Regions from separate parts of the Clostridium sp. MF28 genome, predicted to be linked through region 2. Evidence: a T-box and tRNA genes for the amino acid it is inferred to sense, from the RefSeq annotation. Region 2 holds a T-box; the other holds one or more tRNA genes.
The links. A T-box is a leader RNA that pairs with one kind of tRNA and senses whether it is charged. The one in region 2 lies ahead of leuS (leucine--tRNA ligase), so its partner is inferred to be a tRNA-Leu.

Region 1: it encodes a tRNA-Leu, which carries the amino acid that the T-box ahead of leuS (leucine--tRNA ligase) is inferred to sense. The anticodon was not compared.

The regions. Positions count from the first base shown of each region.
Region 1 is NZ_CP014331.1:3,451,530-3,468,257, forward strand. Features, by position in the region: gene pth (aminoacyl-tRNA hydrolase) at 1-378, shown strand, start outside; gene mfd (transcription-repair coupling factor) at 393-3,893, shown strand; gene AXY43_RS14880 (peptidylprolyl isomerase) at 4,182-5,216, shown strand; gene spoVT (stage V sporulation protein T) at 5,472-6,020, shown strand; gene AXY43_RS14890 (putative polysaccharide biosynthesis protein) at 6,116-7,651, shown strand; gene mazG (nucleoside triphosphate pyrophosphohydrolase) at 7,669-9,120, shown strand; gene AXY43_RS14900 (HU family DNA-binding protein) at 9,341-9,616, shown strand; gene AXY43_RS14905 (RNA-binding S4 domain-containing protein) at 9,687-9,947, shown strand; gene yabP (sporulation protein YabP) at 10,151-10,444, shown strand; gene yabQ (spore cortex biosynthesis protein YabQ) at 10,454-10,846, shown strand; gene AXY43_RS14920 (FtsB family cell division protein) at 10,924-11,211, shown strand; gene AXY43_RS14925 (S1 domain-containing RNA-binding protein) at 11,361-11,771, shown strand; tRNA gene AXY43_RS14930 (tRNA-Leu) at 12,047-12,135, shown strand; tRNA gene AXY43_RS14935 (tRNA-Met) at 12,157-12,232, shown strand; tRNA gene AXY43_RS14940 (tRNA-Met) at 12,240-12,316, shown strand; tRNA gene AXY43_RS14945 (tRNA-Leu) at 12,323-12,411, shown strand; tRNA gene AXY43_RS14950 (tRNA-Met) at 12,433-12,508, shown strand; tRNA gene AXY43_RS14955 (tRNA-Met) at 12,516-12,592, shown strand; tRNA gene AXY43_RS14960 (tRNA-Leu) at 12,599-12,687, shown strand; tRNA gene AXY43_RS14965 (tRNA-Met) at 12,709-12,784, shown strand; tRNA gene AXY43_RS14970 (tRNA-Leu) at 12,855-12,943, shown strand; tRNA gene AXY43_RS14975 (tRNA-Met) at 12,963-13,038, shown strand; gene spoIIE (stage II sporulation protein E) at 13,703-16,114, shown strand; gene tilS (tRNA lysidine(34) synthetase TilS) at 16,381-16,728, shown strand, end outside.
Region 2 is NZ_CP014331.1:2,557,601-2,574,328, reverse strand. Features, by position in the region: gene AXY43_RS11235 (sensor histidine kinase) at 1-1,106, shown strand, start outside; gene AXY43_RS11230 (response regulator transcription factor) at 1,263-1,949, shown strand; gene leuS (leucine--tRNA ligase) at 2,167-4,617, opposite strand; T-box leader at 4,782-5,000, opposite strand; gene cls (cardiolipin synthase) at 5,270-6,703, shown strand; gene AXY43_RS11215 (MFS transporter) at 6,968-8,128, shown strand; gene AXY43_RS27890 (hypothetical protein) at 8,430-8,591, shown strand; gene AXY43_RS11210 (type 2 lanthipeptide synthetase LanM family protein) at 8,690-11,659, shown strand; gene AXY43_RS11205 (flavodoxin family protein) at 11,693-12,409, shown strand; gene AXY43_RS11200 (ABC transporter ATP-binding protein) at 12,432-13,178, shown strand; gene AXY43_RS11195 (hypothetical protein) at 13,147-14,724, shown strand; gene AXY43_RS11190 (ATP-binding cassette domain-containing protein) at 14,736-16,358, shown strand; gene AXY43_RS11185 (S8 family peptidase) at 16,451-16,728, shown strand, end outside.

The DNA of each region.
Region 1 (16,728 bases), 890 kb from region 2:
TTAAGTGGTGAAAGTGTAAGAGAAGTAGTTGATTTTTATAATCTTAACAACGATGAGATACTAGTTATATATGATGATATAAGTCTAGAAGTTGGAAAATTAAGAATAAGAGAAAAAGGAAGTGCTGGAGGGCATAATGGAATAAAGAGCATTATAGCACATTTAAATAGTGAAATTTTCTCAAGGATAAAAGTAGGGGTAGGACAACCTAATGGAGATTTAGTAAAGCATGTATTAGGTAAATTTACAAAAGAAGAAACTGCTATTCTAAGTGAAAGTATAGAAGCGTCCACAAAGGCGGCGGCGGAAATAATTAAAAATGATGTTAAGACAGCTATGAATCAGTTCAATGGATTCAAGGCGAGTACAACAGTTTAAGGAAGGTGCATGGGATGAGATTAAAAGGGTTATTGGAGCCCTTGGAAAGTAGTTTAGAATTTCAAGACATAATACAAGGGATTGAAAGTAAAAGATACCCTATTGGTATATATGGTGCATCTGAATCAGGTCGAGGATACATTATAAGTGGAATATTTGAAAATACTAACAGATCAATTGTGGTTGTAACTCAAAGCGATATGGAGGCAAAAAATCTTTATGAAGATTTGATATTTTATACTAGTGAGGTATATTATTTTCCAGTAAAGGAAATGGTTTTCTATAATATTGATGCTATCTCTGGAGATTTGAGATGGGCAAGATTAAAAGTAATAAATGAAATATTAAATAATAAGAAAAAAATAATAGTGACATCAATAGAAGCTTTTGCTGCAAAATATACTCCTCATAATTTATTTTTGGAATACAGCATGAAATTTAAAGAAGGCGATGAAGTTAATCTTGCCGATATATCAAAGAAATTAATTCAATCAGGTTATGAAAGAGTGGAAATGGTTGAGGGCAAAGGACAATTTTCACTTAGAGGAGGCATATTAGACGTATTTCCAACAGGTTCAACTTATCCATATAGAGTTGAACTTTTTGGCGATGAAATAGAATCAATAAGAACTTTTAATACAGAATCTCAACGAAGTATTGAGAAAGTTAAAAAGATAGATATTTTCCCTGCAAAAGAAGTAATAGTTTCAGAAGAGATGTTAGAGGTTGGAAGAAATAAACTTAAGGAAGAGTTTAATAAAATTGCTGAAAGTGATAAAGATAGTGAAAGAGTAGAAAAACTAAGAAAAATATTAAATAAAAACTTAGAACTACTAGAAGAGACTTCGTCTTTTGAAACAATAGATAGTTATCTTCCGTACTTTACCAAAGAAACAGAAAGTCTTTTTGATTATTTTAAGAATTATTTCTTTATAGTAGATAATGTTCAAAGATGTAATGGAAAATTAGAATCAACTTATTTAGAGTTTGAAGAAAATTTCACAGCTTTTTCTCAAAGAGGAGATATATTTCCAGGGCAAGGAAATTTATTAATAAATAAAGAAGAAGTATTAGAATCATTTGAAGATGAAAAGATTGCTTTTATGGAAGCATTGACAAAAGTTTCTGGCTGGCTAAAGCCACTATCAATAATAAATGTAGCTCAGACAACATTAAATAACTATCAAGGTCAGCTAGATTTATTAATTGATGAAATATTAGGTAAAAAGAATTTAGGATATAAGACACTAATTTTATCAGGAACTCGAGCTAGAGGAGAACGTTTAGTTGGAACATTAAGAGATAGAGGTATAGAAAGTGTCTATAAGGATACTGTTGATAAAATTGAGCATGGTGAAGTTGTAATAACTTTTGGTAATCAGTTGAGAGGATTTGAATATCCACAATATAAAGTATGTATAATATCAGATAAAGAAGTATTTGGTGCGGCAAAGAGAAAATTAAAAAGTAGTAAAGCAAAGAAAAAGGGAATTTCTAAAATCAAGAGCTTTGCGGAATTAAAGCCGGGAGATTACGTAGTACATGCAAATCATGGTATCGGAGTATACAAGGGAATTAAACAAATAGATGTTGGAGGGCATAAAAGAGATTATTTAGATATTGTTTATGATAAAGGTGATAAATTATATGTTCCAGTAGATCAATTAGATTTAATTCAAAAGTATATTGGAAGTGAAGGAAAGTCACCTAAAGTTAATAAACTTGGAAGCGCTGAATGGCAAAAAGCAAAAGCAAAGGCAAGAAAATCAATAAATGAAATAGCTGAAGATCTAGTTAAGCTTTACGCAATGAGAAGTACTGTAAAAGGACATAAGTTTTCCAAGGACACTGAATGGCAAAAACAATTTGAAGATGAGTTTCCGTTTGAAGAAACTCCAGACCAATTAACATCACTAGAAGAAATAAAGATAGATATGGAATCTGATAAACCTATGGATAGACTTTTATGTGGAGATGTTGGATACGGTAAAACAGAAGTTGCTATAAGGGCTGCATTTAAAGCAGTAATGGATGGAAAGCAAGTTGCTCTTTTAGTTCCAACTACCATTTTAGCAGAGCAACATTATAAAAATATAAAAAATAGATTTTCAGATTTTCCGATAAAGATAGACATGGTTAGCAGGTTTAGGACAGCGAAACAGCAAAAAGAAATACTTCAAAAGGTGAAGGAAGGTAATTTAGATATTTTAATAGGTACTCATAGATTGGTATCTAAAGACATTCAATTTAAAGATCTAGGCTTATTAATAGTAGACGAAGAGCAAAGATTTGGAGTTAAGCAAAAAGAAAAGATTAAGGGAATTAAGAAAAATGTTGATGTTTTAACTCTAAGTGCAACTCCAATTCCTAGAACCCTGCATATGTCGCTAAGTGGAGTTAGAGATATTTCAGTCATAGAAACACCACCAGAAGAAAGATACCCTGTCCAAACATATGTTGTTGAACAAAATGATCAGCTTATAAGAGACGCAATTCTTAGGGAAATAGGTAGAGGCGGCCAAGTTTACTTCGTATACAATAGAGTGGAAGATATCGAAAGGATGGCTAAGTATGTTCAATCGTTAGTTCCAGAGAGTAAAGTCGGAATTGCTCATGGTCAAATGGCAGAAAGACAACTTGAGAAGGAAATGTTTGACTTTATGTCAGAAGAGTATAACGTATTAGTTTGCACTACTATAATAGAAACTGGAATGGATATTCAAAATGTAAATACTATAATAATATATGATGCAGATAAGATGGGACTTTCTCAGTTATATCAGCTTAGAGGTAGAGTTGGAAGATCAAATAGAATTGCATATGCGTATTTGCTATATACTAAGGATAAAGTATTAACAGAAGTTGCTGAAAAAAGGCTTAAAGCATTAAAGGATTTCACTGAATTGGGCTCTGGTTTTAAAATAGCTATGAGAGATTTGGAAATTAGAGGTGCAGGTAATATGATGGGATCTTCTCAACATGGACATATGGCCTCTATAGGATATGATCTGTATTGCAGAATGCTTGAAGATACTGTTAAACTTCTTAAAGGTGAAATTCAAAAAGAACCTATAGAAACAACCTTAGATATAAAAGTAGATGCCTTTATATCAGAAAATTATATAGAAGATGAAATTCAAAAAATTGAAGTTTATAAGAAAATTGCTGCAATTGAGGGATTAGACGATTATAGTGATATCAAAGAAGAACTAGAAGATAGATACTCTAAGATACCAGAACCTGTGTATAATTTAATGGATATTGCTTATATAAAGAGTAGAGCTAAATCTATATTCATTGAAGAGATAAAAGAAACTCCAAAAGAATTATTGTTCAAGTTTGCACAAGGTGAAAGTGAATATAAAAATATATTTAAAATATTGATGGAAAAATATAAGAATAGCGTAGTATTAAAGTTTGGTTCAAACCCTTATTTCGCATTTAAATTAAAATATATTAAGAAGGAAAATAAATTGGAGTTTCTGAAGGAAGTTTTCGATGACATAATATTGTAACAAATCTATGATATAAAAGAAAAGTAGAAGAAATAAAATAGTGTAAAAAATTTGAATTATAAAAGCAATATTGATATACTAATGTTATGAATTTTTACAGTAAGAAACCTAAAAGAATAATATCGTCCGACAAAAATTAATTTAGCTTTTCAAATTTCGTTTTATAATTATAGAAAGTTTTGTTTAAGTAGAATTTGAAAAGTGATTTTAGCTTGTCTAAATTATATATATTTATGTGGAAAGTTATTTTTTAGTGGGTTTAAATCTAGAATAAGCGAGGGGAAAACTTTGAAAAAATTAAAAAAATTTGTTGCAGCTTTAGCTATGGTGACAATTGCGGTATCAGCTATGGGTTGCAAAATGATTGAGAAAACACCAGAAGCGATACAGAAAACAGTTCTTGCAACAGTTGGAAATGAAAAAATAACAAAAGGTGATTTAGATAAAGAAATGGAAAAGTATACTGCACAACTAAAACAGCAGTATGGAGATAATTATGAAAGTAATGCTCAAGTTAAAGATCAGTTGCAACAAGCAAAAAAACAGGAATTAGATAGCTTAGTAACTCAAAAAGTAGTATTACAAAAGGCTACTGAGTTAAATCTTAAGCCATCTGATGATGATATAAATAAGCAAGTTGATGATCAAATAGCTCAAATTAAATCCCAATATTCAGAAGAAGGACAATTTGAAAGTGTTCTAGAGCAAAATGGATTGACTGAAGATCAGCTAAAAGATGTTGTAAAAAATAATGTTATAATGCAGGCTGTTCAACAAGATATAGTGAAAGATATAGAAGTTACTGATGACGATGTTCAAACATATTATAATGAAAATAAGGATTCAAAATATACACAAGGAGCTGGAGCTAATGCATCGCATATTTTAATAGCTGAAAAGGCTAGTGATGGATCAATAGATTATGATGCATCATTAACAAAAGCTAATGCTATAAAATCAAAATTAGATTCCGGAGCTGATTTTGCGAAATTAGCTAAGGAGAACTCAACAGATGCAGCAACCAAAGATAATGGTGGTAGTTTAGGATTTGTAGCATACAACTCAACACAATTAGTTACTGAATTTATGGATGGGTTTAAGAATTTGAAAGAAGGGGAAATTTCAGCGCCAGTAAAGAGTCAGTTCGGATATCATATAATTAAGGCTACTGGATTAAAAGACTCACAAGTAACTCCTTTTGAACAAGTTAAAGATCAAATAAAATCATCATTATTACAACAAAAGCAACAAGATGCTTTAAGTGCTAAGATTACAGAATGGAAAACAGACCTAAAAGTAAAAACTTATGAAGATAAATTATAATACTAAAATATAATTAGGTATCTATTAATAATTTAGCTATTTAATAATGAAAGTTAGGACTACTTTGAAATATCTCTGATTATTCAAAGTAGTCCTATTTTTGTTTCTACTATATGTATTACATTGAAATAACAGCATTTATATTAACAAAAAAATAATTAATATAAAATTTGTCTATAAGTGTATAAAATTTCTAGAAATTCAAATAATAATAGTGCAACCAATTAATAGAGTTCAAAGGAGGTTATATAACCAATGAAGGCAACAGGAATTGTTAGAAGAATTGATGATTTAGGAAGAGTAGTAATACCAAAGGAAATAAGGAGAACTTTAAGAATAAGAGAAGGAGATCCTTTAGAAATTTTTACCGATAGAGATGGTGGAGTAATTTTAAAAAAATATTCACCAATTGAAGAACTTACTAACTTTTCAAAGGAATATTGTGAAAGCTTGCAACAAGTTATAGGTCATGTAGTACTAATAGCTGATAAAGATGCATTTGTTTCAGTAAGTGGAGCACCAAAAAAAGACTACATAGAAAGAAAAGTAAGCAGTGAGCTAGAAAAGATAATGGACGGAAGAAAAACTGTATTATTAAATAAAGCTGATAACGCAGTAATACCATTACATAATGATGACGATGAAACAGAGTACACTAGTCAAGTTATATCACCAATCATAGCTGAAGGTGATGAAATAGGAGCTGTAATTATTCTTTCAAAAGAAGATGGAGAGCTTGGCGAAGTTGAAACAAAGCTAGTTGAGACAGCTGCAGCATTCTTAGGCAAACAAATGGAGCAATAATACTTATAAATAACCACATTATGAAAATAAAAGGAATAATACCTCCAAACTTACAATAATAATTAATTAGTAACATGTAAGTTTGGAGGTGTTTTATGAAAAAACAATCCCTAATAAGAGGGAGCATAATTCTTGGAGTTGCAGGAATATTAACAAGATTTTTAGGTCTATTTTTTAGATGGCCACTAATAATGTTAATTGGAGATGAGGGAATTGGATATTATCAAATGTCATACCCGCTGTATATGTTTTTTATAGCTATGGCTTCTGGAGTTCCAGTTGCAATTTCTAAGATGATATCAGAAAAGAATGCAACAAATGATATATATGGAAGCTTTGAAGTAATGAAAGAATCTGCTATTTTAATGACAATAATAGGGACAGGCACAACTTTAGCGTTATTCTTTTTTGCAAAACCAATAGTATTATTTTTGAAGTGGGATCCAAAAGCGTATTATTCATTAATCGGAATATCATTTGCACCAATTGTAATATCATTTGTAACTATATTTAGAGGATTCTTTCAAGGGCTGCAAAATATGACTCCGTCAGCTATATCACAGATAATAGAGCAGATTGGTAGAGTCATATTCGGTGTTGGACTTGCTGTATTTTTACTACCTAGAGGCATAGAGTACTCAGCAGGTGGCGCAGCATTTGGAGCAACTGCGGGAGCTGTTCTTGGAGGAGCTTATTTATACTCGAATTATAAAAGAGTAAAGAAACGTTATGCCATTAAAAAAATAAAAAGCAATCCAGAAATATTAAATACTATATTAAAGATTGCAATACCAATATCATTAGGTACTACAGTATCAAGTATTATGAATTTAATAGATTCCATTTTAGTACCACAAAAACTATTAGATGCGGGCTTCACAAATGTACAATCAACTGTATTATATGCGCAATTAACAGGTAAAGCGTCTGTAATCGTAAATATTCCATTAACTCTTTCTATGGCTATTTGTACATCTCTAATTCCTATCATAGCTGAGAATTTCATACTTAAGAAGCAGAAAGAGCTAAAAGGCAAAATAGATGCATCTATGAAAATGGCATCAGTAATTGCTATTCCGTGCACTTTTGGGTTATTCTTTTTAGCTGAACCAGTAATGAAGTTTATATTTCCAGGTAGGTTTGAAGGAATAGAGATATTAAAATATTTATCATTAACAATTCCTTTTATAATAATTACTCAAACAACAACAGCAATACTGCAAGGAACAGGGCATTATATAAAACCTGTTATTAACCTCTTGATTGGATGTTTGATTAAAATTGTATTAACATGGGTATTAGTTCCTATGCAAATGTTTAACATATATGGTGCTGTTTTGGCGAGCTTTGGAGCTTATTTAACAGTAAGTATTTTAAATATAATGATGATGAAATTTACACTAAGAGTAAGACTTAACTTATACGAAATATTAATAAAACCTTGCTATGCATCCAGTATTATGATGTTAATTGTATTAATAAGTTATAATATTTTATATAAGAATACAATTAGTAATGGAATATCTTGCTTGACATCTATATTTTTGGGTATGATAGTATATATTATAATGATAATTGTATTCAAGGTATTTAATGTTGAAGAAATAAGAGATAGATTTAAAAGAAAGTAAAAAGGAGAGAAATTCTAATGATTAAGATAGTGGGATTAGGACCAGGAAGTAAGGATGCATTGACAATAGGAACAATAAATGAACTCGAAGCAAGCAAACATATATTTCTAAGAACGGAAAAGCATCCAACAGTAGATTACCTGAAGGAAAAAAATATCGTATTTGATACTTATGATAATATTTATGATAGTATAGATAATTTTGATGAAGTATACTTAAATATCGCAAAAGACATAATTAATAAGCATAAAAATATGACTGATTTAATTTATGCAGTTCCAGGTCATCCATTGGTTGCAGAAAAATCAGTATTTAACTTAATAGAACTATGTAAAGAAAATGGAATAGAATATAAAGTTATACCAGCAGTAAGTTTTATCGATGCAATGATTGAAAGCCTTAAGATTGATCCTATAGAGGGGTTAAAGGTTATAGACTCTTTTGACATAAGTAACCAAATTTTAGACAAAAGAATAGGAACAATTGTTACGCAGGTATACAATCAATTGATAGCATCAGAAGTTAAATTAAGATTGCTAGAATGCTATAATGATGAAACAGAGATTTATTATGTAAGAGCAGCCGGAATAGACGGTCAGGAAAGCATAAGAAAGATACCGTTATTTGAACTGGATATGCAGGAGGACATAGATTATTTAACATCTATTTATATACCAAAGGATTTAAAAAACAAAAAAGACTTTAATGATTTTTTAGACATAATAGAAGTTTTGAGAGGTGAAGATGGATGTCCGTGGGATAGAGAACAAACCCATAAGTCTCTTAAGAAGGCTTTAATAGAAGAAAGCTATGAGGTAATAGACGCAATAGATCAAGATGATGATAATTCGTTAATCGAAGAATTAGGAGATGTACTTCTACAAGTTGTTTTTCATGCATCTATTGGAAAAGAAGACGGATATTTCGATATAGGAGATGTGATAGAAGGAATTTGTAATAAAATGATAAGTAGGCATCCTCATGTATTTAAAGACGCTGATGGATTGAATTCATCAGAAGATGTATTAATAAAGTGGGATGAGTTAAAGAAGAAAGAAAAGGGATATAATAGTGTTGTAGATGAACTGAAAGGAATAACAAAGGGACTACCTGCACTTTTAAGAGCACATAAGATTCAAGAAAAGGCAAGTAAGGTTGGATTTGACTTTGAAAATATAGATTTTGCTGTAAGTAAGGTAAAAGAAGAGTTAAAAGAAGTAATTGATGTATATAATACAGAAAATGTGGAGAAAATAGAAGAAGAAGTCGGAGATTTAATATTTTCATGTGTAAATATTGCAAGGTTTCTGAAAGTAGACGAAGAAATAGCATTAAATTATACTATAGACAAGTTTATAAAAAGATTTCAGTATATTGAAAGAGCAGCTAAGGATAAGAATATTGAATTAACAAGTATGACTTTAGATGAAATGAATGAACTATGGGAAATTTCAAAAAACTTAGGTTAATAGGTAATTTAAATAAAGGAATTTTCTAGTTTATGAAGAATAATAATTTTATAAAGAACTACTTTGTAACGATTTATTGGATTATTTAGTTATATATAGGAAAAGAAAGCGTTTTTCTATAGACGGGTAGCTGAAGAGGTTATATAATAAAGAAGTGCAATTTAGTACATAAAGAAAACAGTTAGAAAATATGTAACTGGATTTTAAGGAGGATGTTATTGTGAATAAAGCAGAATTAATTACTAGTATGGCGGAAAAAAGTAAATTAACAAAAAAAGATGCAGAATTAGCATTAAAAGCTTTAATTGAAAGTGTTGAGGAAGCACTAGAAAAAGGAGAAAAGGTTCAATTAGTTGGATTTGGAACTTTTGAAACTAGAGAAAGAGCAGCTAGAGAAGGAAGAAATCCTAGAACTAAAGAAGTTATAAACATTCCTGCAACAACAGTTCCAGTATTTAAAGCAGGTAAGGAATTCAAAGATAAAGTTAACAAGTAATAAAATACAAGTTAGACAGAGTAAATATGAACCCGAGTTTTCTCGGGTTCTTTTGAATGGAGGAGAAATTGTGAGGCTAGATAAATATTTAAAGGTATCGCGTATTATAAAAAGAAGAACTGTAGCGAAAGAAATATGTGAGAGTGGCCGTATATTAATAAACGGGAAAGTAGCAAAGCCTTCTACAAAAATAAAAGAAGGGGATATAATTGAAATAACGTTTGCTAATAAAGTATTAAAAGCGGAAATTGCTAGTGTAGTAGAACATGTGAGAAAAGAAGAAGCAAAAGAAATGTATATTATCCTTGAGGGTGAAGAAGATAAAGAGTAGAAACTATATAGTTTATCTACTCTTTATCTATATATGGGGATTGAACAAAAAAGATTTATGTTAAGTGAAATTATCATAAATAATTCCACTTAACAGCTTTTAAGAAATAAATTCCACTATACTTAACTTATTAAAGGTTCTAAATTCTAAAATGCAAAATACAAACATATATTGTATAAGAAAAATAAATGGAGGAATTTTTAATGGAGAAAAGAGTGGAAAATAAAGTAGAAGATAATAAATCAAGTTTATCTCTAGAGAATAGAAAAAAATTAACTTTAAGTGGTGTTATAGAGGTTATAAGTTTTGATGAGCAAAAAATAGATTTAACAACTAATCTAGGAAATTTAACTATCAAGGGAGAAGAGTTAAAAATGAACAAGTTGGATGTGCAAAATGGTGATGTTATAATTGCTGGAAGCATTGCATCTATGGTATATAACGGAAAGATATCTAAGAAAAGCAATGAAAGCATAATAAGCAGATTGTTTAAGTAGGAATATAGTATGCCTTTAGGATTGAATATGCAGATTAATCTTGTTATATGCAGCTTAATTGGAGGTGTTATAACGGGAATATTGTTTGATATATATAGAGGAATAAGAGGATTAAACTCTATAAAGATATTAACAATAATAGAAGATATGCTATTTTGTGTACTTATTGCTTTGATTGTTTTTACCTTTTTACTATATACTAATTATGCATTTTTAACTCCCTATGTATATATTTTCATAATTATGGCCATTATATTATACTTTAAATTTATTAGTAAGTATTTTTATAACAGCGAGATGCTAATTGCAAAATTATCTTATAAGTTGATTAGAATTTTATTGAAAAATTTATTATATCCATTAAAAATAATTGCATATAAAATTACTGATAAAAGGAAATGATAAAAAATTACTTGAATAATACTAATATAGTGTTTACAATAGACTTAAGAGAATTTGCAAAATAGAGGTTCTTATAGATGAAAACGAAGTTAATATTAAAGCGGACAATAATTACTGGATTTATTATTTTCTTTGTCTTTAGTTACATTAGGCAAAGTATGACAATGAATAGAATTCAAAAGGAAATTGACAGTAAACAAGTTCAGTTAAATGAAATTAAGCAAAAAAACGAAAGACTTCAAGATGAAGTTGATAAAATTAATTCAAGCTCATCGGATTATCTTGAAAAATTAGCAAGGGAAAGACTTGGGATGATTAAGCCTGGTGAAAAAGTTGTTAATGGTGAGATAACAAATCAAAATTAAATTTCAATTTATAGAAAAACTTATAAAACTCTGGTAATATTATAGTAGCTAAATAATTAAATTTGTATTCTAAATTAAAGAGCATCTGCACAGCAGATTTGTTCTTATAAATTTATATATTTTTAAATTTAAGGAGGAGTCTTTTAAACATGACCTTAATGGCAGGAAACATAGTAGAGGGCACAGTGATAAACATCACAAACTTTGGAGCTTTTATTGAAGTTGAAGGCAAAACTGGATTAGTTCATATTTCAGAAGTGGCAGATTCTTACGTAAAAGATATTAGAGAACATCTTAGTGAGCAAGATAAAGTGAAAGTGAAAGTTATCTCAATTGATGATAATGGTAAAATCAGTCTTTCAATAAAGCAAGCAAATGTTCAAAGAAAATCGGTTAAACCAGCAGAGATTGATTGGAAGGCACCTGATAAGAAGAAAACTACTAATTCAGGAAATTTCGAAGATATTATGTCTAAGTTTCTAAAAGATAGTGAAGAAAGAATGCAAGATGTAAAGAAACATCAAGAATTTAAAAGTAAAGGTGGAAAAAAAGGCTACTAAAAATTTTTAAAATCTTTATTAGGAAAATAAATATAAAATTTGCTTGATAAATTTCAAATGTAGAATAGATTTGTAGAGAAATTTTTATATTTGTTTACAGTTTATTCTGCATTATTAAGATTATAAATGGATATTTATAGTGCTTAAAACTTGTGATTTACTGATTATTGCAATTAAAATTTTAAATATATAAGATTAATAAAAAAATATTGTTGACACTAAAAAGAATATGTATTATAATTAGCTTTGTCGTTGGCACTTAGTTTATAAGATATGCCGAAGTGGCGGAACTGGCAGACGCACAGGACTTAAAATCCTGCGGTGGTTAAACACCGTACCGGTTCGATTCCGGTCTTCGGCACCATGTATATGAAAAAAATAATATCGCGGGGTGGAGCAGTTGGTAGCTCGTCGGGCTCATAACCCGAAGGTCGTAGGTTCAAGTCCTGCCCCCGCAACCATTGATATGGCGGAATAGCTCAGCTGGCTAGAGCACTCGGTTCATACCCGAGGTGTCGTAGGTTCAAGTCCTATTTCCGCTACCAATATGTGCCGAAGTGGCGGAACTGGCAGACGCACAGGACTTAAAATCCTGCGGTGGTTAAACACCGTACCGGTTCGATTCCGGTCTTCGGCACCATATATATGAAAAAAATAATATCGCGGGGTGGAGCAGTTGGTAGCTCGTCGGGCTCATAACCCGAAGGTCGTAGGTTCAAGTCCTGCCCCCGCAACCATAAATATGGCGGAATAGCTCAGCTGGCTAGAGCACTCGGTTCATACCCGAGGTGTCGTAGGTTCAAGTCCTATTTCCGCTACCAATATGTGCCGAAGTGGCGGAACTGGCAGACGCACAGGACTTAAAATCCTGCGGTAGTTAAACACCGTACCGGTTCGATTCCGGTCTTCGGCACCATATATATGAAAAAAATAATATCGCGGGGTGGAGCAGTTGGTAGCTCGTCGGGCTCATAACCCGAAGGTCGTAGGTTCAAGTCCTGCCTCCGCAACCATAAAGTTTAGTAAGCTTTGTTATCAAAGCTTTAACTTATATGTCGTGAACTTGTAGGATACAATGAATATGCCGAAGTGGCGGAACTGGCAGACGCACAGGACTTAAAATCCTGCGGTAGTTAAACACCGTACCGGTTCGATTCCGGTCTTCGGCACCATATATGAAAAAAATAATATCGCGGGGTGGAGCAGTTGGTAGCTCGTCGGGCTCATAACCCGAAGGTCGTAGGTTCAAGTCCTGCCTCCGCAACCATAAGACTTAAGCAGTAGCTCAGGTCTTTTTTTGTTTGGAAAATATTTATTATATGAAGTATAAGATAAAGGCATAATATTCTGAATAAATTCCTAGCCAGTGAGAAGAAAACTTTAGCATCTATTTATAATGCTAAGAATGAGATATTTAAAGTTTACTTTTCTAACATGGTGTTTAAATTAGTTATAGATAGAAGTTTAATATGAATGTAGATGACTACACTTATGTTAGGCTTTTTTTAGTACTTAATATTTTGAGTACTGTAAGTTAACTTGTCATAAGATTGATTACCGAATACGAATTTTGGTCACTTAAGCCAAGAAAATCCGAGAATAATCGTAAAAAATATTATTTTAAGGAGTAATTAAAAAGTGTATTCACGATTTATAATTTTATGAAAAATATTTTATATATAAATTTCTAATAAAATGAGATTAACGACAAATTAATTATAACGTTCTAAGTTTAATAATTAGCCAGATATCTTGATTTACCTTGACTAAGTATGATATTAGATCAAAATGTAATAAAGAAAATAATCTATTAAATCATTAGATATTAGAGAAATATAGATGAAGTTGTCCTACGAAAACTTTATACGATAAACACCTTATGACATTTATCGTAAGGTTATGATGCTATAATCAAATTACATTATTTGGAAATGAGGCGAGCTAATGTGCAGTATGGATTAGGGTTGGATAAGTATGAAGGAATAACTAGAGTAGAAAACTTAAGAAAAAAGTTATGGATGAAAACATCTATAGTGAAGTTAGGGATTATTCTAATTTCAGGAATCTTGCTCGGTAGAGTAAATTTATTATTAAATCAATCAGATAGTCTTGGTATAGCGCCAATAGGAATTGCGTATTTGATAGCTGTAGTTACAAAAGAGAATAGGAGAAATAGTTTAACTGTGGCGATAGGAATCGCTATAGGATATCTAACAATAAGTAGTTTACTGACAGACGGTTATGTATATTTAGTAGCTGTAGCTTTAGTTACAATTTACTATGTGTTTATAGCACCAGCTAAAAATAGAAAAAAGGAATTAGTAGGTTTTGTAATAATTCTAAGTAGTTTTTTTTGTTATGGTTTACTAGTTAATAAATATGAACTTGGCGTAAATATAACTTTATGTTTAATACAGACATTAATTGTATTGCCCATATATTATGTTATAAAGTATGCGCTAAATTCTTTGGAAGAGGTTAATACCAATTACTTCTTTTCTTCGGAGGAAATAGTAAGTATTGGAATATTTTTATGTTTATTAGTTGCAGGAATAGGTAATATAAATATTAGTAATTACTCTATAAGAAATATATGCGCACTTACATTAGTTTTGACGATTGCATATGTAGGCGGTGCAACATATGGAACTATGATTGGAGTTTCTATGGGTATAATGCTTGGAGTTGCTTCAAATGACATGATGTATAGTGTAGCCTTTTTTGGAGTTGGAGGCTTAATTGTTGGCATATTTAAAGATACTGGGAAAATATTTTCAATACTATCAGGTATAATAATTTATACTGCATTAGCTTTGTACTCTAATGCAGTAACATTGAAGTTGGGAGTTGAGGTTCTTACTAGTTCTGTTTTATTCTTGTGTGTTCCAAAACCTGTATTTACAAGTATTGAAATTGAGATAAATCCATATAGAAAGAAAGCATCTTTAGGCGAAATTCAATTAAATGCAATAAAGGAGGAATTTACTTTTAAATTAAAAGAGCTTACAAGTGTACTTACAAATGTATCAAGATGCTTATTAACTAACAATGATAATGAAAATTTATTGATTAAATCGAAAGGGAGTGCATTAGTAGAAAACTTGGCAGATAGAAGTTGTTCAAGCTGTGAAAATAGGCCTTTATGCTGGGAAAGAGAGTTTCATCAAACATTTAATTCTTTTCAAATGTTAATTCAAAGTAAGGAGGAGGGCAAATTAGCAATTCCTATGGATTTGCAAAAAAGATGTATCAAAAATTTTACACTTTTAAAAAATGCAGAGGGGATTGTAACCAATTATAATGTAAATGAATCAATAAAGGAAAGATTAGCAGAAGGAAGAAATATATTATCATCCCATATAACTAACATATCGTGTACTTTAGATAATCTTCTTAATGATTTTAAAAAGGAGGTTAGAATAGATACTGATTTAGAAAGATTGACGAAACGTATACTGAATAAAAACTCCATATATTACAATGATATTTTTTGCTATATAGATAAAAGCGGTAGGGTTAAGATTAGATTAAGTGTAAATAATTGCGAAGGAGCTGATTATTATGGAAAAAACATAGTTTCTCTATTGAGCAGTGCTATGAGAATGAAATTATGTATTGGGGATGATGGTTGTAAAATAAATCCACAGACAAATGAATGTATTATAACGATAGAGGAAAAACCAAAGTATTATATGGTGTCTTATGGTGCAATGGAACCAAAAGGTGGAGAAACTCAAATAGGTGATAGTTATAGTTTTGGAAGGACAAGAAATGGAACGTATATGACAATTCTAAGTGATGGGATGGGGTCTGGACCAGAGGCTAAGGAAGAAAGCAAAGCAACTGTTGATTTGGTAGAAAAGCTTATTGAAGCAGGGTTCGATGAAGATATAACGGTCAACACAGTTAATTCTATAATGGGAATGAGATTTTCGGAAGATGAAAAATATGCAACTTTAGATTTAAATAGAATTGACTTATATAATGGTAATGCAATATTTGTAAAGATAGGCGCAGCACCTAGCTTTATAAAAAGAGGCCGTGATGTAATATCTATTAATTCTAAGAATTTACCTTTTGGACTTGTAGATGAAGTGGACGTGGAAGTTATAAGAGAAGTGCTACGACCTGGTGATATTTTAATTAATGTCAGCGATGGTATTTTAGATATAGATAAATCAAACTCGGGAGAATCAACTTGGATTGAAGAATATTTAAAGACAATTAATTCAGATCCTAGAGAACTGTCAGAAAAGGTGTTAGAAAGAGCGAAAAAATTAAGTAATGGAACAATTAAAGATGATATGACAGTAGTAGTTTCAAAAGTTTATTTAGATAGCTAAGATTATCATGCAATAAGTTATTAAAATATTATAAATAGCTGTTTCAAAAATTTAAATCGTAAGTTAAATTTGAAACAGCTATTTATATTTGTTTCATATTTAAGTAAATAAATAAGATTGTTTTTAAGAATAATGTTATATTTATATAGAATGAGTTTTGAACTGTTAAATTGAAGCAATAATGTTTACATTTAGAACATATATACGTAAAATATAAGAAGCGGAATTGTATATGACATAATAATAAATAAGTAGGAGTGTTATTTTTGTATAGAAAAGTACTGTCTTATATAAAAGACAATAACCTTATTAAACCCAATGATAAAATTTTGATTGCTCTTTCTGGAGGACCAGATTCTATATGTCTTTTGAATGTTTTATTTGAGCTAAGAGAAGAATTAAATATAAGTATAGCTGCTGCACACTTAAATCATCTTTTAAGAGGCGAAGATGCATTTGAAGATGAGAGATATGTCATTAATACATGCAATGATATGGGAATAAAATGTTTTGTCAAACGTGTAGATATTAATGCTTATTCTAAGGAAAGTAAGTTGTCTTCGGAAATGGCTGGGAGGAATGCTAGATATGATTTTTTTGATGAAATCTTAGAA
Region 2 (16,728 bases):
TGCGTTATGAGTTAGTTTATGAGCATCAAAAAATACATCATAAGTCTCATCATAAACAATTTAATGAATTTAATAGGATACATAGATATCTAAGATGGATGCGTCCAACGGGAATTTTAATAAGCATGTTACTTGTTTTTTCCATATTTAAATTTGTAGATGTAAAGGCAATTACTATATTTTTTGCAATAATTTTTATTATTCATCAAAGCTCTCATATATATATAACTATGAGAATGGAAAAAAGAATTATGAAACCTATAGAGAAGTTAAAAGATGGTGTTGAACAGATAGCTAGGGGTAATTATGACGTGAAAATTGATAACGACGTATATAATGAAATAGGAATTTTAATATATGATTTTAATAAGATGGCTGAAACCTTAAAAAAATCTGAAGAGATGAAACTTGAATATGAAGAAAATAGAAAAGCATTGATAGCTAATATTTCCCATGACTTAAAAACACCAATTACTTCAATTAATGGATATATTGAAGCCTTAGTGGATGGTGTTGTTACTTCACCAGATAAAGTGAACAATTATCTAAATATAATTCATAATAATACTACTTATATAAATAACCTTATTGATGATTTGTTTTTATTTTCAAAATTAGATATGCAAAAATTAGATTTTAATTTTGGGATAGTTAAATTTAAGGCATTTATGAGTGATCTTATGGAAGAGTTTGATTTTGTTCTTAAAGAAAAGGATATTGAATTTAAATTTGAAGATAGGTTGTCGGAAGAATTAGAAATTAACATAGATGGAAAAAGAATATATCAAGTTATTAGGAATGTTATAGGGAATGCTATAAAATATGGAAGGCAAAAAGATTCAATAATTAAAGTAGAATTAAGTAATAATAATGAATGGATTAAGATAGAAATTAAAGATAATGGTCCTGGGATTCCAGAAGATAAACTTTCAAATATATTTAATAGATTTTACCGTATAGATACAGAACGTACAAAAGACTTTATGAGTACAGGTTTAGGACTTGCAATTGCAAAGGAAATGGTAGAAGCTCATGGAGGAAAAATTTATGCATCAAGTATAATGGGGAAAGGAAGTACGTTTACTATAGAGCTACCAATAAAGTGAAGCTTTTCAGGTGGAGAGAACTATAGCTGAATTTATACCAACAAGGGGCACAATGCTAAGGAGTGTGCAGATGTTATTCGTGATTAAATAGTGATACGAATCATAGATATCTGACATGTGTCATTTAAGGCATAAATAATAAAGAGGAGGAAGCATATGAAACAAATATTAATTATAGAAGATGATATAAATATCGCTGAACTAGAAAAAGAGTATCTTCAATTAAATGGTTATAAAGTGGAAATAATTCAGGATGGTATTCAAGGATTAAAAAAAGCTCTTATTGGTACATATGATCTTATAATAGTTGATTTAATGCTACCAGGCAAAGATGGGTATGAAATAGTAAGAGAAGTTAGAGAAAAATATGAAATACCTATAATAATAGTATCAGCAAGAAGTGAAGATATTGATAAAATAAAGGGGTTAGGATTTGGTGCAGATGATTATTTAACAAAACCTTTTAGTCCTGCAGAATTAGTAGCCAGAATAAAGTCTCATATGCTTAGATATGAGAGGTTATCAGGAAATAGACCCCAACTCAATATTATTAGCCATAAAGCATTGGAGATAAGAACAGATTCACATAAAGTTTTCGTAAATGGAAAAGAGGTTATTCTTACTACAAAGGAGTATGAGCTTATGGTATTTTTAGCTTCTAATCCCAATATAGTTTTCACTAAAGATCAATTATTCGATAGAATATGGGGAGAGGATTATTACGGAGATACAGCAACTGTGGCAGTCCATATACAAAAGTTAAGAAAGAAGATAGAAAAGGACCCAGGAAATCCAGAGTATATTGAAACCCTTTGGGGAACAGGATATAGATTTAATTCATAAGTTTCAATATTGAAATAATATTATCAAATAAAAGTAAGAGTTTAACTAAAGTAATAGTATATATAGATGCCTAAATTATTAATTAGAATTAGTATGTAAATATATTTTCATAGCTTTTCGGAACAAAATATTTATGATTCTGGTAAGTTGACACATAAATATAGCTTTAAAGTTGAATATCTATAACTAATAAAAAAGTGGCCAAGTGGCCACTTTTTTATTTTACAACTATATTAACAAGTCTTCCTTTAATTACAATCACTTTAACTATAGTTTTACCTTCAGTATTTTCTTTAATAGTCTCATTTTCTAATGAAGCAGCTTTTATACCTTCTTCATCTAAATTAGAAGCTACCATGATTTTAGCTTTTATTTTACCATTTATTTGGATTGCAATTTCGACTTCATCTTTAACTAAAGCAGCAGGGTTAAATTCTGGCCATTTTTCATTAAAGATTGTTGAATTATTTCCAAGTAAACTCCATTGCTCTTCAGCAAAGTGAGGAGCAAATGGTGCAAGTAGTTTTATGAAATCAACTATAGTTTCTTTTAAGAAGTTTGCGTTTTTAATATTTTCTTGAGTGTACTTATTAAGAGCATTTGTAAGCTCCATAAGTCTTGCTATTGCAGTGTTAAATTGCATTTTATCTCCGTCTTCAGTAACACCTTTAATAGTATTATGTTTCCAGAAGTTTAATTCTTTTTCAGCTGAATCAATAGAATCTTTAGTGCTCTCATTTGAATTTATTATATTTCTGCAATTTTCAAGGATTCTTTCAATTCTATCCACGAATTTTCCAACAGATTTTATTCCGTCGTCGCTCCAAGCTCCACCTTCAGTATAACCAAATCCAAACATTAAGTACATTCTAAATACGTCAGCTCCATATTCTTTAATATAATCATCAGGAGAAATAGTATTTCCTTTTGATTTACTCATTTTAAGTCCATCTGGTCCTAAGATCAATCCTTGGTGAGTTAAGCTTAAGAATGGTTCGTCAAAGTTTAAATATCCCATATCTCTTAAAGCTTTTGTTATGAATCTAGCATATAATAAATGCATGCAAGCATGTTCTGGTCCACCAACATATTTGTCTACAGGAAGCATTTTGTTGACTTTTTCAGAATCAAAAGGTGCATCATCGTTTTTATTGTCTACATATCTTAAATAGTAAAAAGATGAACATACAAAAGTGTCTAAAGTATCAGCTTCTCTCTTTGCAGGCTTCCCGCAATGAGGACAAGTTGTATTTACAAAATCCTCACATTTACCTAATGGTGATTTACCATCTGGTGTAAATTCAACATTGTAAGGAAGTTTCACTGGAAGATCCTTTTCAGGTACTGGAACTATTCCACAATCATCACAGTATATAACAGGAATTGGAGCACCCCAATATCTTTGTCTTGAAACTAGCCAGTCTCTTAATCTGAAGTTTTTCTTCATTGCTCCTAATTCATCTTTTTCTAATTCTTCAACGATTTTCTTTTTAGCTTCATCAGTTGTTAATCCATCGAATTTTCCTGAATTAACAAGTACTCCATATTCGCAATATGGAAGGTCTGGATTAGTATTTTCTTTATCTGTTATAACTCTTTCGATTGGTAAATTGAATTTTGTTGCAAAAGCAAAATCTCTTTCATCATGAGCAGGAACTGCCATAACACATCCTGTACCATAAGTAGCCAATACATAATCAGAAATCCAAATAGGGACTACTTTTCCATTAATAGGATTTATAGCATAAGATCCTGTGAATACTCCTGTCTTTTCTTTTGAAACTGATTGTCTTTCAATTTCAGATTGCTTCGCAGCAGCTTCTTTATATTCTTCAACAGCAGCCTTATACTCTGGAATAGTTAACTCATCAACTAGTTTGTTTTCAGGAGCTAAAACTACATAAGTAACACCGTTTAAAGTATCAACTCTTGTAGTAAATACATCGAATTTCAAATCTGAATCCTTGACTTTGAAAGTAACCTCTGCACCATAAGATCTTCCAATCCAGTGCTTTTGCATAGACTTAGTTTTTTCAGGCCAATCTAAACCATCTAATTTATCAAGCAATTCATCGCCGTACTCAGTTATTTTAAAGAACCATTGAGTAAGGTCTTTCTTTGTAACCTCAGTACTACATCTTTCACAAACACCATCAACAACTTGTTCATTAGCTAATACTGTATTGCATGATGGGCACCAATTTACAGGTGCTTTTTTTCTGTAAGCTAGACCTTTCTCGTAAAGTTTCAAGAATAGCCACTGAGTCCATTTATAATAATCAGGAAGACAAGTAACAACTTCATTTTCCCAATTAAACATAGCACCCATAGATTTCAATTGTTTTTCCATTGTCTCAATATTCTTTAAAGTAGAATCTTGAGGATGAATTCCAGTTTTTATAGCATAATTTTCAGCAGGTAATCCAAAGGCATCAAATCCCATTGGTTGAAATACATTATATCCTTGCATTCTCTTAAGTCTTGCCCATGAATCTGTTGGACCATAGTTAAACCAGTGACCAGCATGTAATTGAGCGCCTGATGGATAAGAAAACATTTCTAATGTATAGAGTTTTTTACCTGAATTTTCAGGATTAAATTTATAAACCTCATTCTCATCCCAAAATTTTTGCCACTTTTCATCAATTTTTGTTCCGTAATTTGCCATGATATAGCCTCCTATAATTTTAATGTAAAATGCACAATATAATGCATATAAAAGAAAAATGCTTATAATAATTGAAAAATATGTTATTAAAACAAAATTTTAATTAAAATATTAGATCTATGCACTGATAATGGATAAATTAAAAAAAGCTCTCATCTCTAAAACAAAGAGACGAAAGCATAATTTCCGTGGTACCACTCTTAATTAGAAGAGATAAAAAAACAAATTTATCCTTCTCACTTATTATTTTAACGGGTCTACCGTACTTGCTTTTAACAAGTAAGCTCCTAGGCAAGTTCATAATAATATAACACTATTTTACACCAAACAACAGCTCTCTTTAAGATATAATTATTACTAATACTCCTATTCATCGCACAATATAAAATTTTAATAATATTATATATTAAGAAATCAAAAAAAGTCAAGAAGTTGACTTATATATATGTGTTTATATAGTAAAAAATTATTACCACTTATTGTTTATGCAATATTTGGAATGATATTAGCAGTAGTTTTCCTAATCAAAAATGAAATTAATTTTTACTATAAGTAATATTATCTCAAAAAAAGCAAATAATATTTTTTTTAGAATAAGTTATTATGATACAATATTAGAATAGGAAAGAGTTTAATATAGGGATGTGAATCAATGAACATACTTTTAGGCTTAACAGTTATAACTTTAGTTTTAAATATACTTTTTTCTTTATCATTAGTGTTTATAGAAAGAAAAGATCCTACAACAACATGGGCATGGATCTTAATATTAATGATTTTACCTGGCATTGGATTTGTGATTTACATCATGTTTGGTCAAAATCTAAGCAGGCAAAAGATTTTTAAAGAAAAAATAAAGTTTGATGAAAAGAAGAGAAAGAACTTAAACGATACATATAAATCCAATAGACACGGTCATGATGGCGGAGAAAAATTTGCTGATTTAAGGAGGCTAAATTTTAATAATTCTGGCGTAAAATACACTACTAATAATAAAATTGATGTATATGTAAATGGAAAAGAAAAATTTAGTCAGTTAATTGAAGACATAAAAAATGCTAAAAAGTTTATTCATGTTGAATATTATATATTTAGAGGAGATACTATTGGAAAACAGATACTTGATGAACTAACTAAGAAAGTTAAAAGTGGATTAGAGGTTAGATTGTTATTAGATAGTATGGGATCACGCAAGCTAAGAAAAAAAGTTCTTAGGGAATACTTGAATGCAGGTGGGAAGTTTTCACTGTTTTTTCCAGGAATTTTACCGCATATAAATACTCGTATAAATTATAGAAATCACAGAAAAATAGTTGTTATTGATGGTCAGTACGGCTATGTTGGAGGGTTTAATGTTGGAAAAGAGTATATAAGTGAGGATCCAGAAGTTGGTTTTTGGAGAGATACCCATGTGAGAATAGAAGGAGAAGCAGTTAATGCATTAAATGAAAGATTTTTACTGGATTGGTGCCATGCATCTGGTGAAAAAATAATTGATTATAATAAATATGCAAAAGAATTCAAGAAAGACTTAGGGGATGTTGGAATACAGATTGTAACTAGTGGGCCGGATCACAAGGAAGAATATATAAGAAATGCTTATTTAAAATTAATTAATAATGCTAAGAATAATTTGTATTTGGAAACTCCATATTTAGTCCTTGATTCGCCAATATTGGAATCATTAAAAATCTCTGCATTATCAGGAGTAGATGTACGGATTATAATACCGGGAAAACCAGATCATTTCTTTATGCAGTGGGCAGCAAGTTCTTATGTGGGAGAATTATTAGAAGCTGGTGTTAAAATATATAGTTATCAAAATGGATTTATTCATGCAAAAACCATAGTAGCTGATGGGTTAGTAATGAGCATAGGAACAGCTAATTTAGACATTAGAAGTTTTAAGCTCAACTTTGAAGTTAATGCATTTATTTATGACGATAGAATTGCAAAGGATGGAGAAAAGCAGTTTATAAAGGACATGGAGTGCTCAGAAGAGATAACTAGAGAAATATACGATGGTAGGAGTTTGTCTCTCAAAATTAAAGAGTCCTTAATTAGATTGGTATCTCCTATATTATAGTATAGGATAGGAAATTTAAAATTATGATAAAACCACTCTTTTACTTAGAGAAATAAAAGGGTGGTTTTATATGTCTAAGTATTTTATCTAATATGTATTGAATAAACGAGTTTTAAAAATATTTTTCATGAAACCTAAATAATTATTTTTACAAAATTGCTAATGTTATGGAAACTTTTTCTTAACTGAGTATAATTTAATATATAAATTTAATAATAGAGGTGAATAGGAGAAATATTTAATTCATTAGGATTGGAGCATTATATGAAAAGCAAAGAAAAGTTTTATTATTCCCTGACTACTTATATAAATTATGGAGTAACGAGTATAGTGACTACTTTTTATGTGCCATATTTGAATCAAGTAGTTGGATTATCATTAAGTCAAGTTGGAACTGTAGTATCTATAGGAGCATTATTTGCAATTCTTTCCCAGCAATTTTTAGTAAGTAAGTTTTCGATGAGAAAAAACAAAAAAAGATTTATTATCATACATTTATGCGCACTTATTGGAATGATAGTATTTTTAATGTCTGTTAACAAGACTATCATATATTTTTATGCAGCTCTTTATGGAATTATAGTACAAACAATTGGAAATGTATATGAAGTATATGTTGAGGAAATAGCAGTTAGAAAAAATGTAGAGTATTCAGAAATAAGAAAATGGGGATCCATAGGATTTGGGTGCGTAGTTTTATTAAGTGGAACTATAATTTTAAAATATGGATTTAAAACTATGCATATAATAGGAATCATAATGTCATGTATAGTTATATTATTAATAGCTATGAAGTTTAAGAATATTGAAGCAGATGGAAATCCAAATAGGGGAAAATTAATTGCTGTATTTAAAAATAAAAATTCAGTAATTCTCGGAATAATTAATATCTTAATCATAGGAACGTATACCGCAATAGAATTTGCATATTCAACATATTTAATTGAAATAACGGGGAATGCGGATCTAGCTAACTCTATATATAGTAAATCAATATTTTCAAGAGTATGTGTTGAATTTATATCATTCATGCTTGTAGGAAAGTATCTAAAGGATAAAAAGCCTAAGAAATATTTAATAATAGCATTTCTTATAGGAACTACTAGAATACTTCTATTTTCAACAGGTTCAATACCTTTAGTTGTTTTAGGGGATCAATTACATGGTCTAATGTATGGTTGTTATTTAACATTTTTATTTAAATATATAAGAGAAGTAGTTGATGACGAACTAGTTGCTGGTACATATTCATTTGTTAGCGTGCTGGGATCAGCAGGAGCTAACTTTGTATATCCACATATGTTTAGTACAATCCAAAGAAATTTTGGATATACTGCAATGTATCTGGTTGGTTTCTCAATTATGGTAATTTCTTTGCTAGTTTCTATTAAGATTCTTCCAAATGGTAAGAAGGTTCAGGTATAAATTAAATCATAGCATGAAATGTAGAGGTGTCGTGAATTATGGTACCTCTTTTTTATTTCTCATCATAACTGTGCCCAACAATCGTTCTAGAATTTTGTTTTGAAATATAAATTATATTTTGATGTAATAAAATACTGGCATTTAATAAAATTTGATATTTATTTTCTACTAGATAGTTAGTTTATTACATGAAAGAAAACATTTATTATAAATTTAATCTATCTAACTATCTTGATGTTACCATATTAGTGTAAGTTAACTTAACACATTAAATAAAATAAAGTAAAGGGAGAGATTGATTATGTTAAATGAAAAAGCATTAAAAAAAGTAGGTCCAAGCTATGAAGAAGTAGGAGCAAAAAAAGATGGTGGTGTTACACCAACTAGTGATATTAGTGTATTAACAGCAGCTACTTTAATAAGTGCAACATATACAGTTACAATTACAGCAACAAATGACTAAAATCAACTAAGATTATATTGGAGTATTTCATAAACAAAAAATCACCTGTAATAAATTATAGGTGATTTTTAAATAACTAAAAATGGAGGAATACACTTATGGAATTAAATTTAGCTAAAACTTTAACAACTGAAGAGAAGATAAGCCTATTTAAAGGAAATTTATTAGAAAAATATAAAGCGAATAAGGTAATAGATGAATGGATTAAGAACGATAATATGTTAAGCTATGACAATTTAATAAAAAAACTAGAGCTAGAAGGCATTGATTTTGAAAAATTCGCCACTATAGTAAGTGAGAAAGAAATAGATAATCAAGAAGTAAGTTATGCTAAATGGTATGAGTTGTATAAAAATATAATTAGTGAATATTCTAATGTTCAAAATTATAATTTTTATAATGAAGAATCTATAATGTATTTTCTAAATGCTTTTATTTATTGGTGTAATGTGCAGTTAAATAAAGAAATATGCAAATATAATAATATAAAAATTCATTCAAATCAAATTGATGGAATATTAAGTAATATAGGAAAGAATTTATTCAATATTTGTAGTAAAACAATAGTTTATGAATATTATAACCAAGAAAAACAGAATTTTAAATTCTATAATGTAAGTAATTTTAAAAATGTTAGTGATTTGCAAAAGTTCTTTGCAAAATATCCAGTAATGTTAAGGCGTTTGGTGGTTAAAGTAGAATGTTTATTAAATACTTATATAGAATCATTTTTTAGAATAGACAGAGACTTTAAAGAAATAACAGAAAAATTAGATATAAAGTTAGGAAATATTATAACTAATATTACTGGAAATTTAGGGGATACTCATGAGAAGGGCAAATTTGTAATTAAATATGAATTTAATAATACAACTAAAATAATATATAAGCCTAAGGATCTTAATATTGCAAAGAAATTTTATAATATAATTTCATGGATAAACAAAAATTGTGATTGTGAAAAAATTGCTATCCCTAATAATTATTATAATTCTGATTACACAGTAGAAGAATATATTGAAGCAACACCTTGTGAAAATGAAGATCAAATTATGAGGTATTATGAACGATTAGGTCAACTAATAGCTATAACTTTCTTATTAAGCGGAAATGACTTCCATAAGGAAAATATTGTGGCAAATGGAGAATTTCCATACTTAATAGATTTAGAAACTCTTTTTAATCAGCCTATTACAATACAAGCTAAGGATATATTTGATTACAACAATTTAAGGATTCAAGATTCAATAAATCGTACCTCTTTTTTACCATCTAATTCTGGTCTTGCAGATGAAAATGGTAATGGAATTGATATAAGTGGATTATCCTATAAAGATCAAAAGTTACCGTATAAGATTTTGAAGCTGATGGGAGGGGTAGATAATCCTAGGTTTGACTATGTAGAGTGTGAAATCAAGGCACAAAATAACATTCCTATATTAGATAAACAAAAAATAGGTTATATAAAGTATAAAAGTTGTATAAAAGAAGGATTTCTAAAATTAAGCAAGTTTATTATTAAGAACAAATTTGAATTCTTAAAACAAATTGAAGTTTTTAAAAATACAAAGGTAAGACAACTTATGCGTAGTACTATTAACTATGCCAGAATATTGGAATATGCAAGTCACCCCAAGTATACTGTTAGCATGCTAAATTTTCAAAAAATGGTGTATTATATGTGGGAATATCCATTTAATGATAAAAGATTAATAACTTCTGAAGTGGAAGATTTATTATATGATGATATTCCTCTATTTAAAACAATTACAACTAGTAGAGATTTAATAGATTCAAAGGGAAGAATAATAAAAAATTACTTTAATAAATCTGCTTTGGATCATGTTAAAGAGAGAATTATTAACTTTGATGAAAAGTCAGTAAACAGACAATTAGATTATCTTAATATAGCTATTAATAACAGTAAAAATGTTATTGATAAAAAATTAAGAATGAAAAATGAATTATATAAATTTAATAAATCATTGGTAAAAGATGTTAAGTGTGAAAATTTAGATATTTTGTTAAATGATATAAATCAATTAATAGAATACTTTTCTATAAAGTATGAAAATCAATGCATTTGGGAGAACTTGATAAATGGAAAAATTAAATTAGAAAGTGGATATTCAAAAGGAATATTAGGAATATATTATTACTTATATATGTATAACAATGTAAATGGTAATTCAAGCAATAATCTTAAAGAAATAATAGCTGTATTTTCTAATGAGAAGTTTCTTAATCTTGGATTATTTAACAACAAGATTCAAGATTTATTAGATTTCTTAAGTATTATTGATTGTACTTTAGGAAATACATTTAATACAGATATTTTAAACTTAAAATCAAGAATTAACGAAGTTTTAAATAAACAATTAGACAATGGCAAATTAAGTCTTTCGATGACAATAAAATCTATTAAAGTTCTTGGAAAATTATATATAGTTAATAAATCATATGATTTAAAAAAAACTATCTCTAAATTAAAAGATAATTTAGAAATTCAATTGTTAACAGAAGGGTTAACCAATTTGAAATATGATAATGATGTTAGCGTAATTGATTTATTAGATTGCATTATTTTAATAAATTCGATATATCCTAACAAAGAGTTTAACTTCAACTTAGAGTATATAAAGGAACTTAATAATAAATATTTTGAACAAATATATAAATTGGAATCAATTGAGTTCTATAACAATAAAGAGTATAGGAATATTATAAGGAGCCTGAGTCTAAATATAAGTAATAATCATATAGAGTATAATCAATTAAAAAGATTTGTATTAAAAATAATAAAGGAAAAAGAAATTGATGAAAATATTATTTTTATAATAGATATTTTAATTAATTTGTATCTAAAAAATAAGGATCAAGAAATTAAAAAGGTATTAGATGAAAAAATGAAGGATTTAGAACAATATTATGCCATAACTAATAATTACCCAATTGATGAGATGAACCATTTTAAAAATTTGTCTATTGAAAATGGTTTAAGTGGAATTGGGTATGAAATATTGAGATATTTCAATAATAGAATACCAAGCATAATAAATATGATTTAGTTAATTTTATATTTAAATGAGTGGAGAACAGATATGAAAAAAATATTAGGAGTTATAGGAAGTAGAAAAGGTGATAAATCAATTACGTATAAATTTACGAAATTGTTATTAGATAAAATAGTAAATAAATGTGGGAATATACAATATGAAATAATTACACCTGATAAGTATGAAATTATGCCATGTCTGAGCTGTAATAATTGTTTTCTTAAGGGTAATTGTGTTCAGGATAATAATGATAGTATGGGCTTAATTAAAGAAAAAATATTAGAGGCAGATTTAATTATTTTAGGAAGTCCAGTTTTTGCACATAATGTAAGTGGAGATATGAAAACTTTTATTGATAGAATCAGCTACTGGCTTCATGTTTTTAGATTGGCAAATAAAAAATCTATTACAATAACAACATCCGCGTCTAATGGAAACATTAATGTGAATAACTATTTAAGTAAAATATTAACTATGCTAGGATCTCAGAACATATTAGATATAAAAATCACAACTATGATTCCTAACTTGTTAAATGATACTGAATTTATGAAGGATGAATTGATAAATTATGTTGACTTAATTTGCAATGAATTAAATGATTTTGCATGTATTTCAACAGAAATTCAAGAAACAGAATTTAAAAGCTTAAAGTATTATATATCAAATTATGATAGAACTAACTCAGAGTATTTATACTGGGAAAATAGCGGATTAAATAGTTGTGAAAGTTATCAAGAGTATTTGCTTAAATCAAGGTAATTGAAAGGTTGGTAGTAAATATATGATTTCTATAGAAAATGTATCAAAAAAATATAAAAATTTTACTGCTATAAATAATCTTAATCTTAAAATTAGTAATAGTAGTATTATAGGTTTAATTGGACCTAATGGTGCCGGGAAAACAACTACAATTAGTATGTTAATAGGTCTTCTTGATGTATCAGAGGGTGATATTATTATAAATGATATATCTATAAAGGATAGGCCCATAGATGTAAAGAAACAAATTGGATATGTATCAGATGATGAAAATCAGTTATTATGTTTAAAAGCTATTGAATATTTGAATTTTGTTTCAGATATGTACAAAGTATCTGAAAATGAAAGAAGAAAACAAATATTAAATCTTAGTGAGAGATTTAATATTCAAAATAATTTAGATACCAGAATGGATAAGTTTTCAAAAGGTATGAAACAAAAAATAATGGTAATAGCATCATTAATTCATAGTCCAAAAGTTTGGATTTTGGATGAGCCTTTTACTGGACTTGATCCTCAAACATCATACGAATTAAAAAATTTTATGAAGGAATATGCAGCAAAAGGCAATACAATAATTTTATCATCTCATATTTTGGAAATAGTAGAAAACCTCTGTGATAAAATTATATTGATTGATAAGGGCAAAACTCTATATTATGGAGAGCTAATAAAATTAAAAGCGAAATTTAATACTAAGTATACATTAGAAGAAATTTATATGGAGGTATTTAAAAATGAAGGAATTAATATCTCTAGTAAAAATTAATTTAAAGATTAAACGTAATGTTATTTTTGGAGAAGAAAAACAAAAAATAATAAAAAAAATATTAAATATACTTTTTATAGTAGTAGCTCTTACTGGAGCAACAGAAATCTTGCTGATGAAAGTATTTAACATATTGTATCTAAGTAATAATGAAATATTAATTTTTAATTTTATTATAAATTTTGAACTAATTATGATGACAATAATTACATTTATTACAATCATAAATAGGCTATTTTTAGCTAGCGGTTGGAATGAACTATTCATATATCCGATAAGAACAGGTAACTTAGTACTATCTAAATGTATTCTTTGCTATTTTGATAACATTATAATTTCAATACTTGTATTAATACCCTTATTTAGTTATGGTTTCTTAAATAATGAAAGTTTGCATTATTACATCCACATAATCTTATATCAAATTATTATATCAATTATTCCAATTATATATAGCACATTAATATTGTTAACAATATTATGGATTGAAACTTTAATCTTAAAATCAAAAGTTAACCATACGAATAACAAATGGTTAATTATAGTGGATATAATAATAGCTTTATTAACATATATGCTGTTAAAGTCAAGCTTAAATAGTCATATAAATATCATTAATTTATTATTCAATATATTTTTTTATGGAAATGATATACCCGTCGTATTTTCTATAAACAAAGAAATAATGATAAATTTTATGATTATCATTACAATAATTATTTCTAGTTTAATAGGACTTTATTTCATTGGAGAGAATGAATATTTAGCAATTATGAAAAGTGGAGTATTAAATTCAAATGACTCTAAAAAAGTAGAACAATACACAAGTCAATATAAATTTAAAAAAAGGAGTATAATTGTCTCAAATATTATAAGAGATGTTAAGTTGATAATTAGGACACCAGCTCTTAAAATGAGTTGTTTTTCTGTTAATATTGTCTTCGCTGTATGGTTTCTAATATTTATAATTTCTGCAAGAAATAAGCTAATGATTATTCAAAACAATTTTACAGGAATTAAAAGTATTATCATATGTGTATATACCTTTGCTACAACACTTTCTAATGTAACACTAGTAACTTCGTTTTCAAGAGAGGGAAGATATTTAAACCAGCTTAAATCATTTCCTATAGATGGTAAGCAAATTTTATTATCTAAAGTTTTTGTAGGTGTTTTAAGTTGTATTGCGAGCTTAGTGGCTGTGGATGTACTAATAATCTTCATATCAGCTAATTTTTATGAATTTATTCTACTTCAAATAGTAGAAATTATTCAGATTCTAGCTATAATAGTAATTCATATTCAAATAGATTTAAATAGTATGAATTTGAAATGGATTGATATTAAGGAATTAGGTAGTGGGCATGCTATACAAATAATGACACCTTTTTTTATAGTTACTTCGTTGCTAATAGCATATGGTGTATTTATTAAAATGGTATTAAATATTGAAATAACAGAATGGCCTAGTATTATTTTTTCAATATTAGTAAATGGAATATATTCTTTGTATTCTTTGAGAAAAATGATAATCAATGTGAAATAGGAGAACTTTTAATGAATATATTAAAATTTTCAATTCAATATTTTAATAAATTTAAGCTGAGTATTTATTTAGCAATATCTTTAATATTATGGAGTATATCAATATATCTGCCTTTAATAAATGGGGAGTTTATAGATGTGCTAACGGGTAAGAACTTAAAATTAAGTGTATATGGCATTTTAATAATTATATCAACATTAAGTATATTACGTATATTATTAACATATATTCTAAATATTTTATATGTCAAGTTATTATCAAAAACAACCTTTGAAGTAAGTTATCATATACTAGATCATATCAAAAAGCTACCAATATTCTTTTTTTACAATCAGAATGCAGCCTATTTGAACCAAAGAGTAAATACAGATTCAACAGCTGTATCAGAATTCTCTATAAATCAAATAAAAAACTTAATTTTTAATATTTTATCATTAGCAATAAGTTCATTTATATTGATAAAAATAAATTTAAAAATATCATCAGTATTAATAATCCTAATTCCAATATATTTAATATTATATTTTTTCTTCAAGAAAAAATTATATAAAGCAAATTTTAAATATAAGGAATCTCAAAACTTGTATTTTGGAGAAATTAACTCACAGTTAGAAAGTATAAAGTTTATTAAATTTAATTCACTCTTTTCTATACTTAATAAAAATTTGAAAAATAAATTTTCTATAGTATTTAGTGATACTATAGAGTTGGCAAAGGTAAATAACATGTTCTCTAATTCTGGAATGTTAGTTACAGTAATGGCCAATATCCTAATATTGATACTTGGAGTACAACAAATAATGAATGGTGAACTAAGTATAGGTCAATTTACTGTAATCGGCACATATTTTAATACAATTATAAGTGGAATAGATTATTGCTTATCATTTTTAGAAACTTATCAAAATGTATTAGTGTCTTATAATAGAATAGAAGAGATATTGGGTTTAGAAAGTGAAGTGAATGGAATTAATAACATACAAAGTATAGAAAATATTTTAATAGAAGATTTATCATTTAAATATCCAGATGGAAAAAATATAGTTTCTAATTTAAATTGTGAATTGAAAAAGGGGTTTATTTATAGATTAAAAGGTGAAAATGGTGTTGGAAAAAGTTCAATAATTAATATTATAACAGGTTTATACAATGGTGAATATGATGGTGTTGTTAAATATAATGGAATAAATATATTAGATTTTAATATGTATAAAGTCCGAGGAAATTTGATTGGAGTTGTTGAGCAAGAACCAACTTTATTAAAAGATAGTATTTTAAATAATATTACTTATAATTTAGATGATTATAATATAAATGTATTAGAAAACTCTGTTAATAAATTTAAACTAGATAAATTTATTTCTAGATTAAAAGATGGCTTAAATACTAATATATCGGAAAGAAGCTGCAATATTTCGGGAGGAGAAAAACAAAAAATAAGTATAATAAGAACTTTATTAAAAAATCCTGATGTAATTATTCTAGATGAAGCAAATTCAGCGCTAGATTTTGATAGTACATTTCAATTAAATTCAATATTGAAGAAAGAAAAAGAAAATAAAATAATAATATTAGTATCACATAATACTGCTTTTGATGAAATTGTGGATTTTGAAATTGAATTGGGAAGTTAGATTTTAAAGTATTGAAATTAATACTACCTTTATATAAATATATGAATTATCACTTTAACATTAATGGAATATAGATTTTTGGGAGAAGTAAAATGAAAGCGTTAAAATTGATTCAAAAATTGTGCTATCTAGCTAGTATGATTTTAATTATTAATCTAATACCTATAAATACAAAGGCGGAAGTAATTAAGTCTGACAATATAGATATCATTATCCTATTTAAGGATGATTGCATTGATGAGAATGTTAAAAGTTTTATAATAAATTCAGGTGGAAATATAGTACAAGATTTGTCTGAAATTGGAGGTTTAGAAGTAAAGTGTAAAACTGATTTGATCCCCAATATTCAAACTTATTCAACAATTCAATC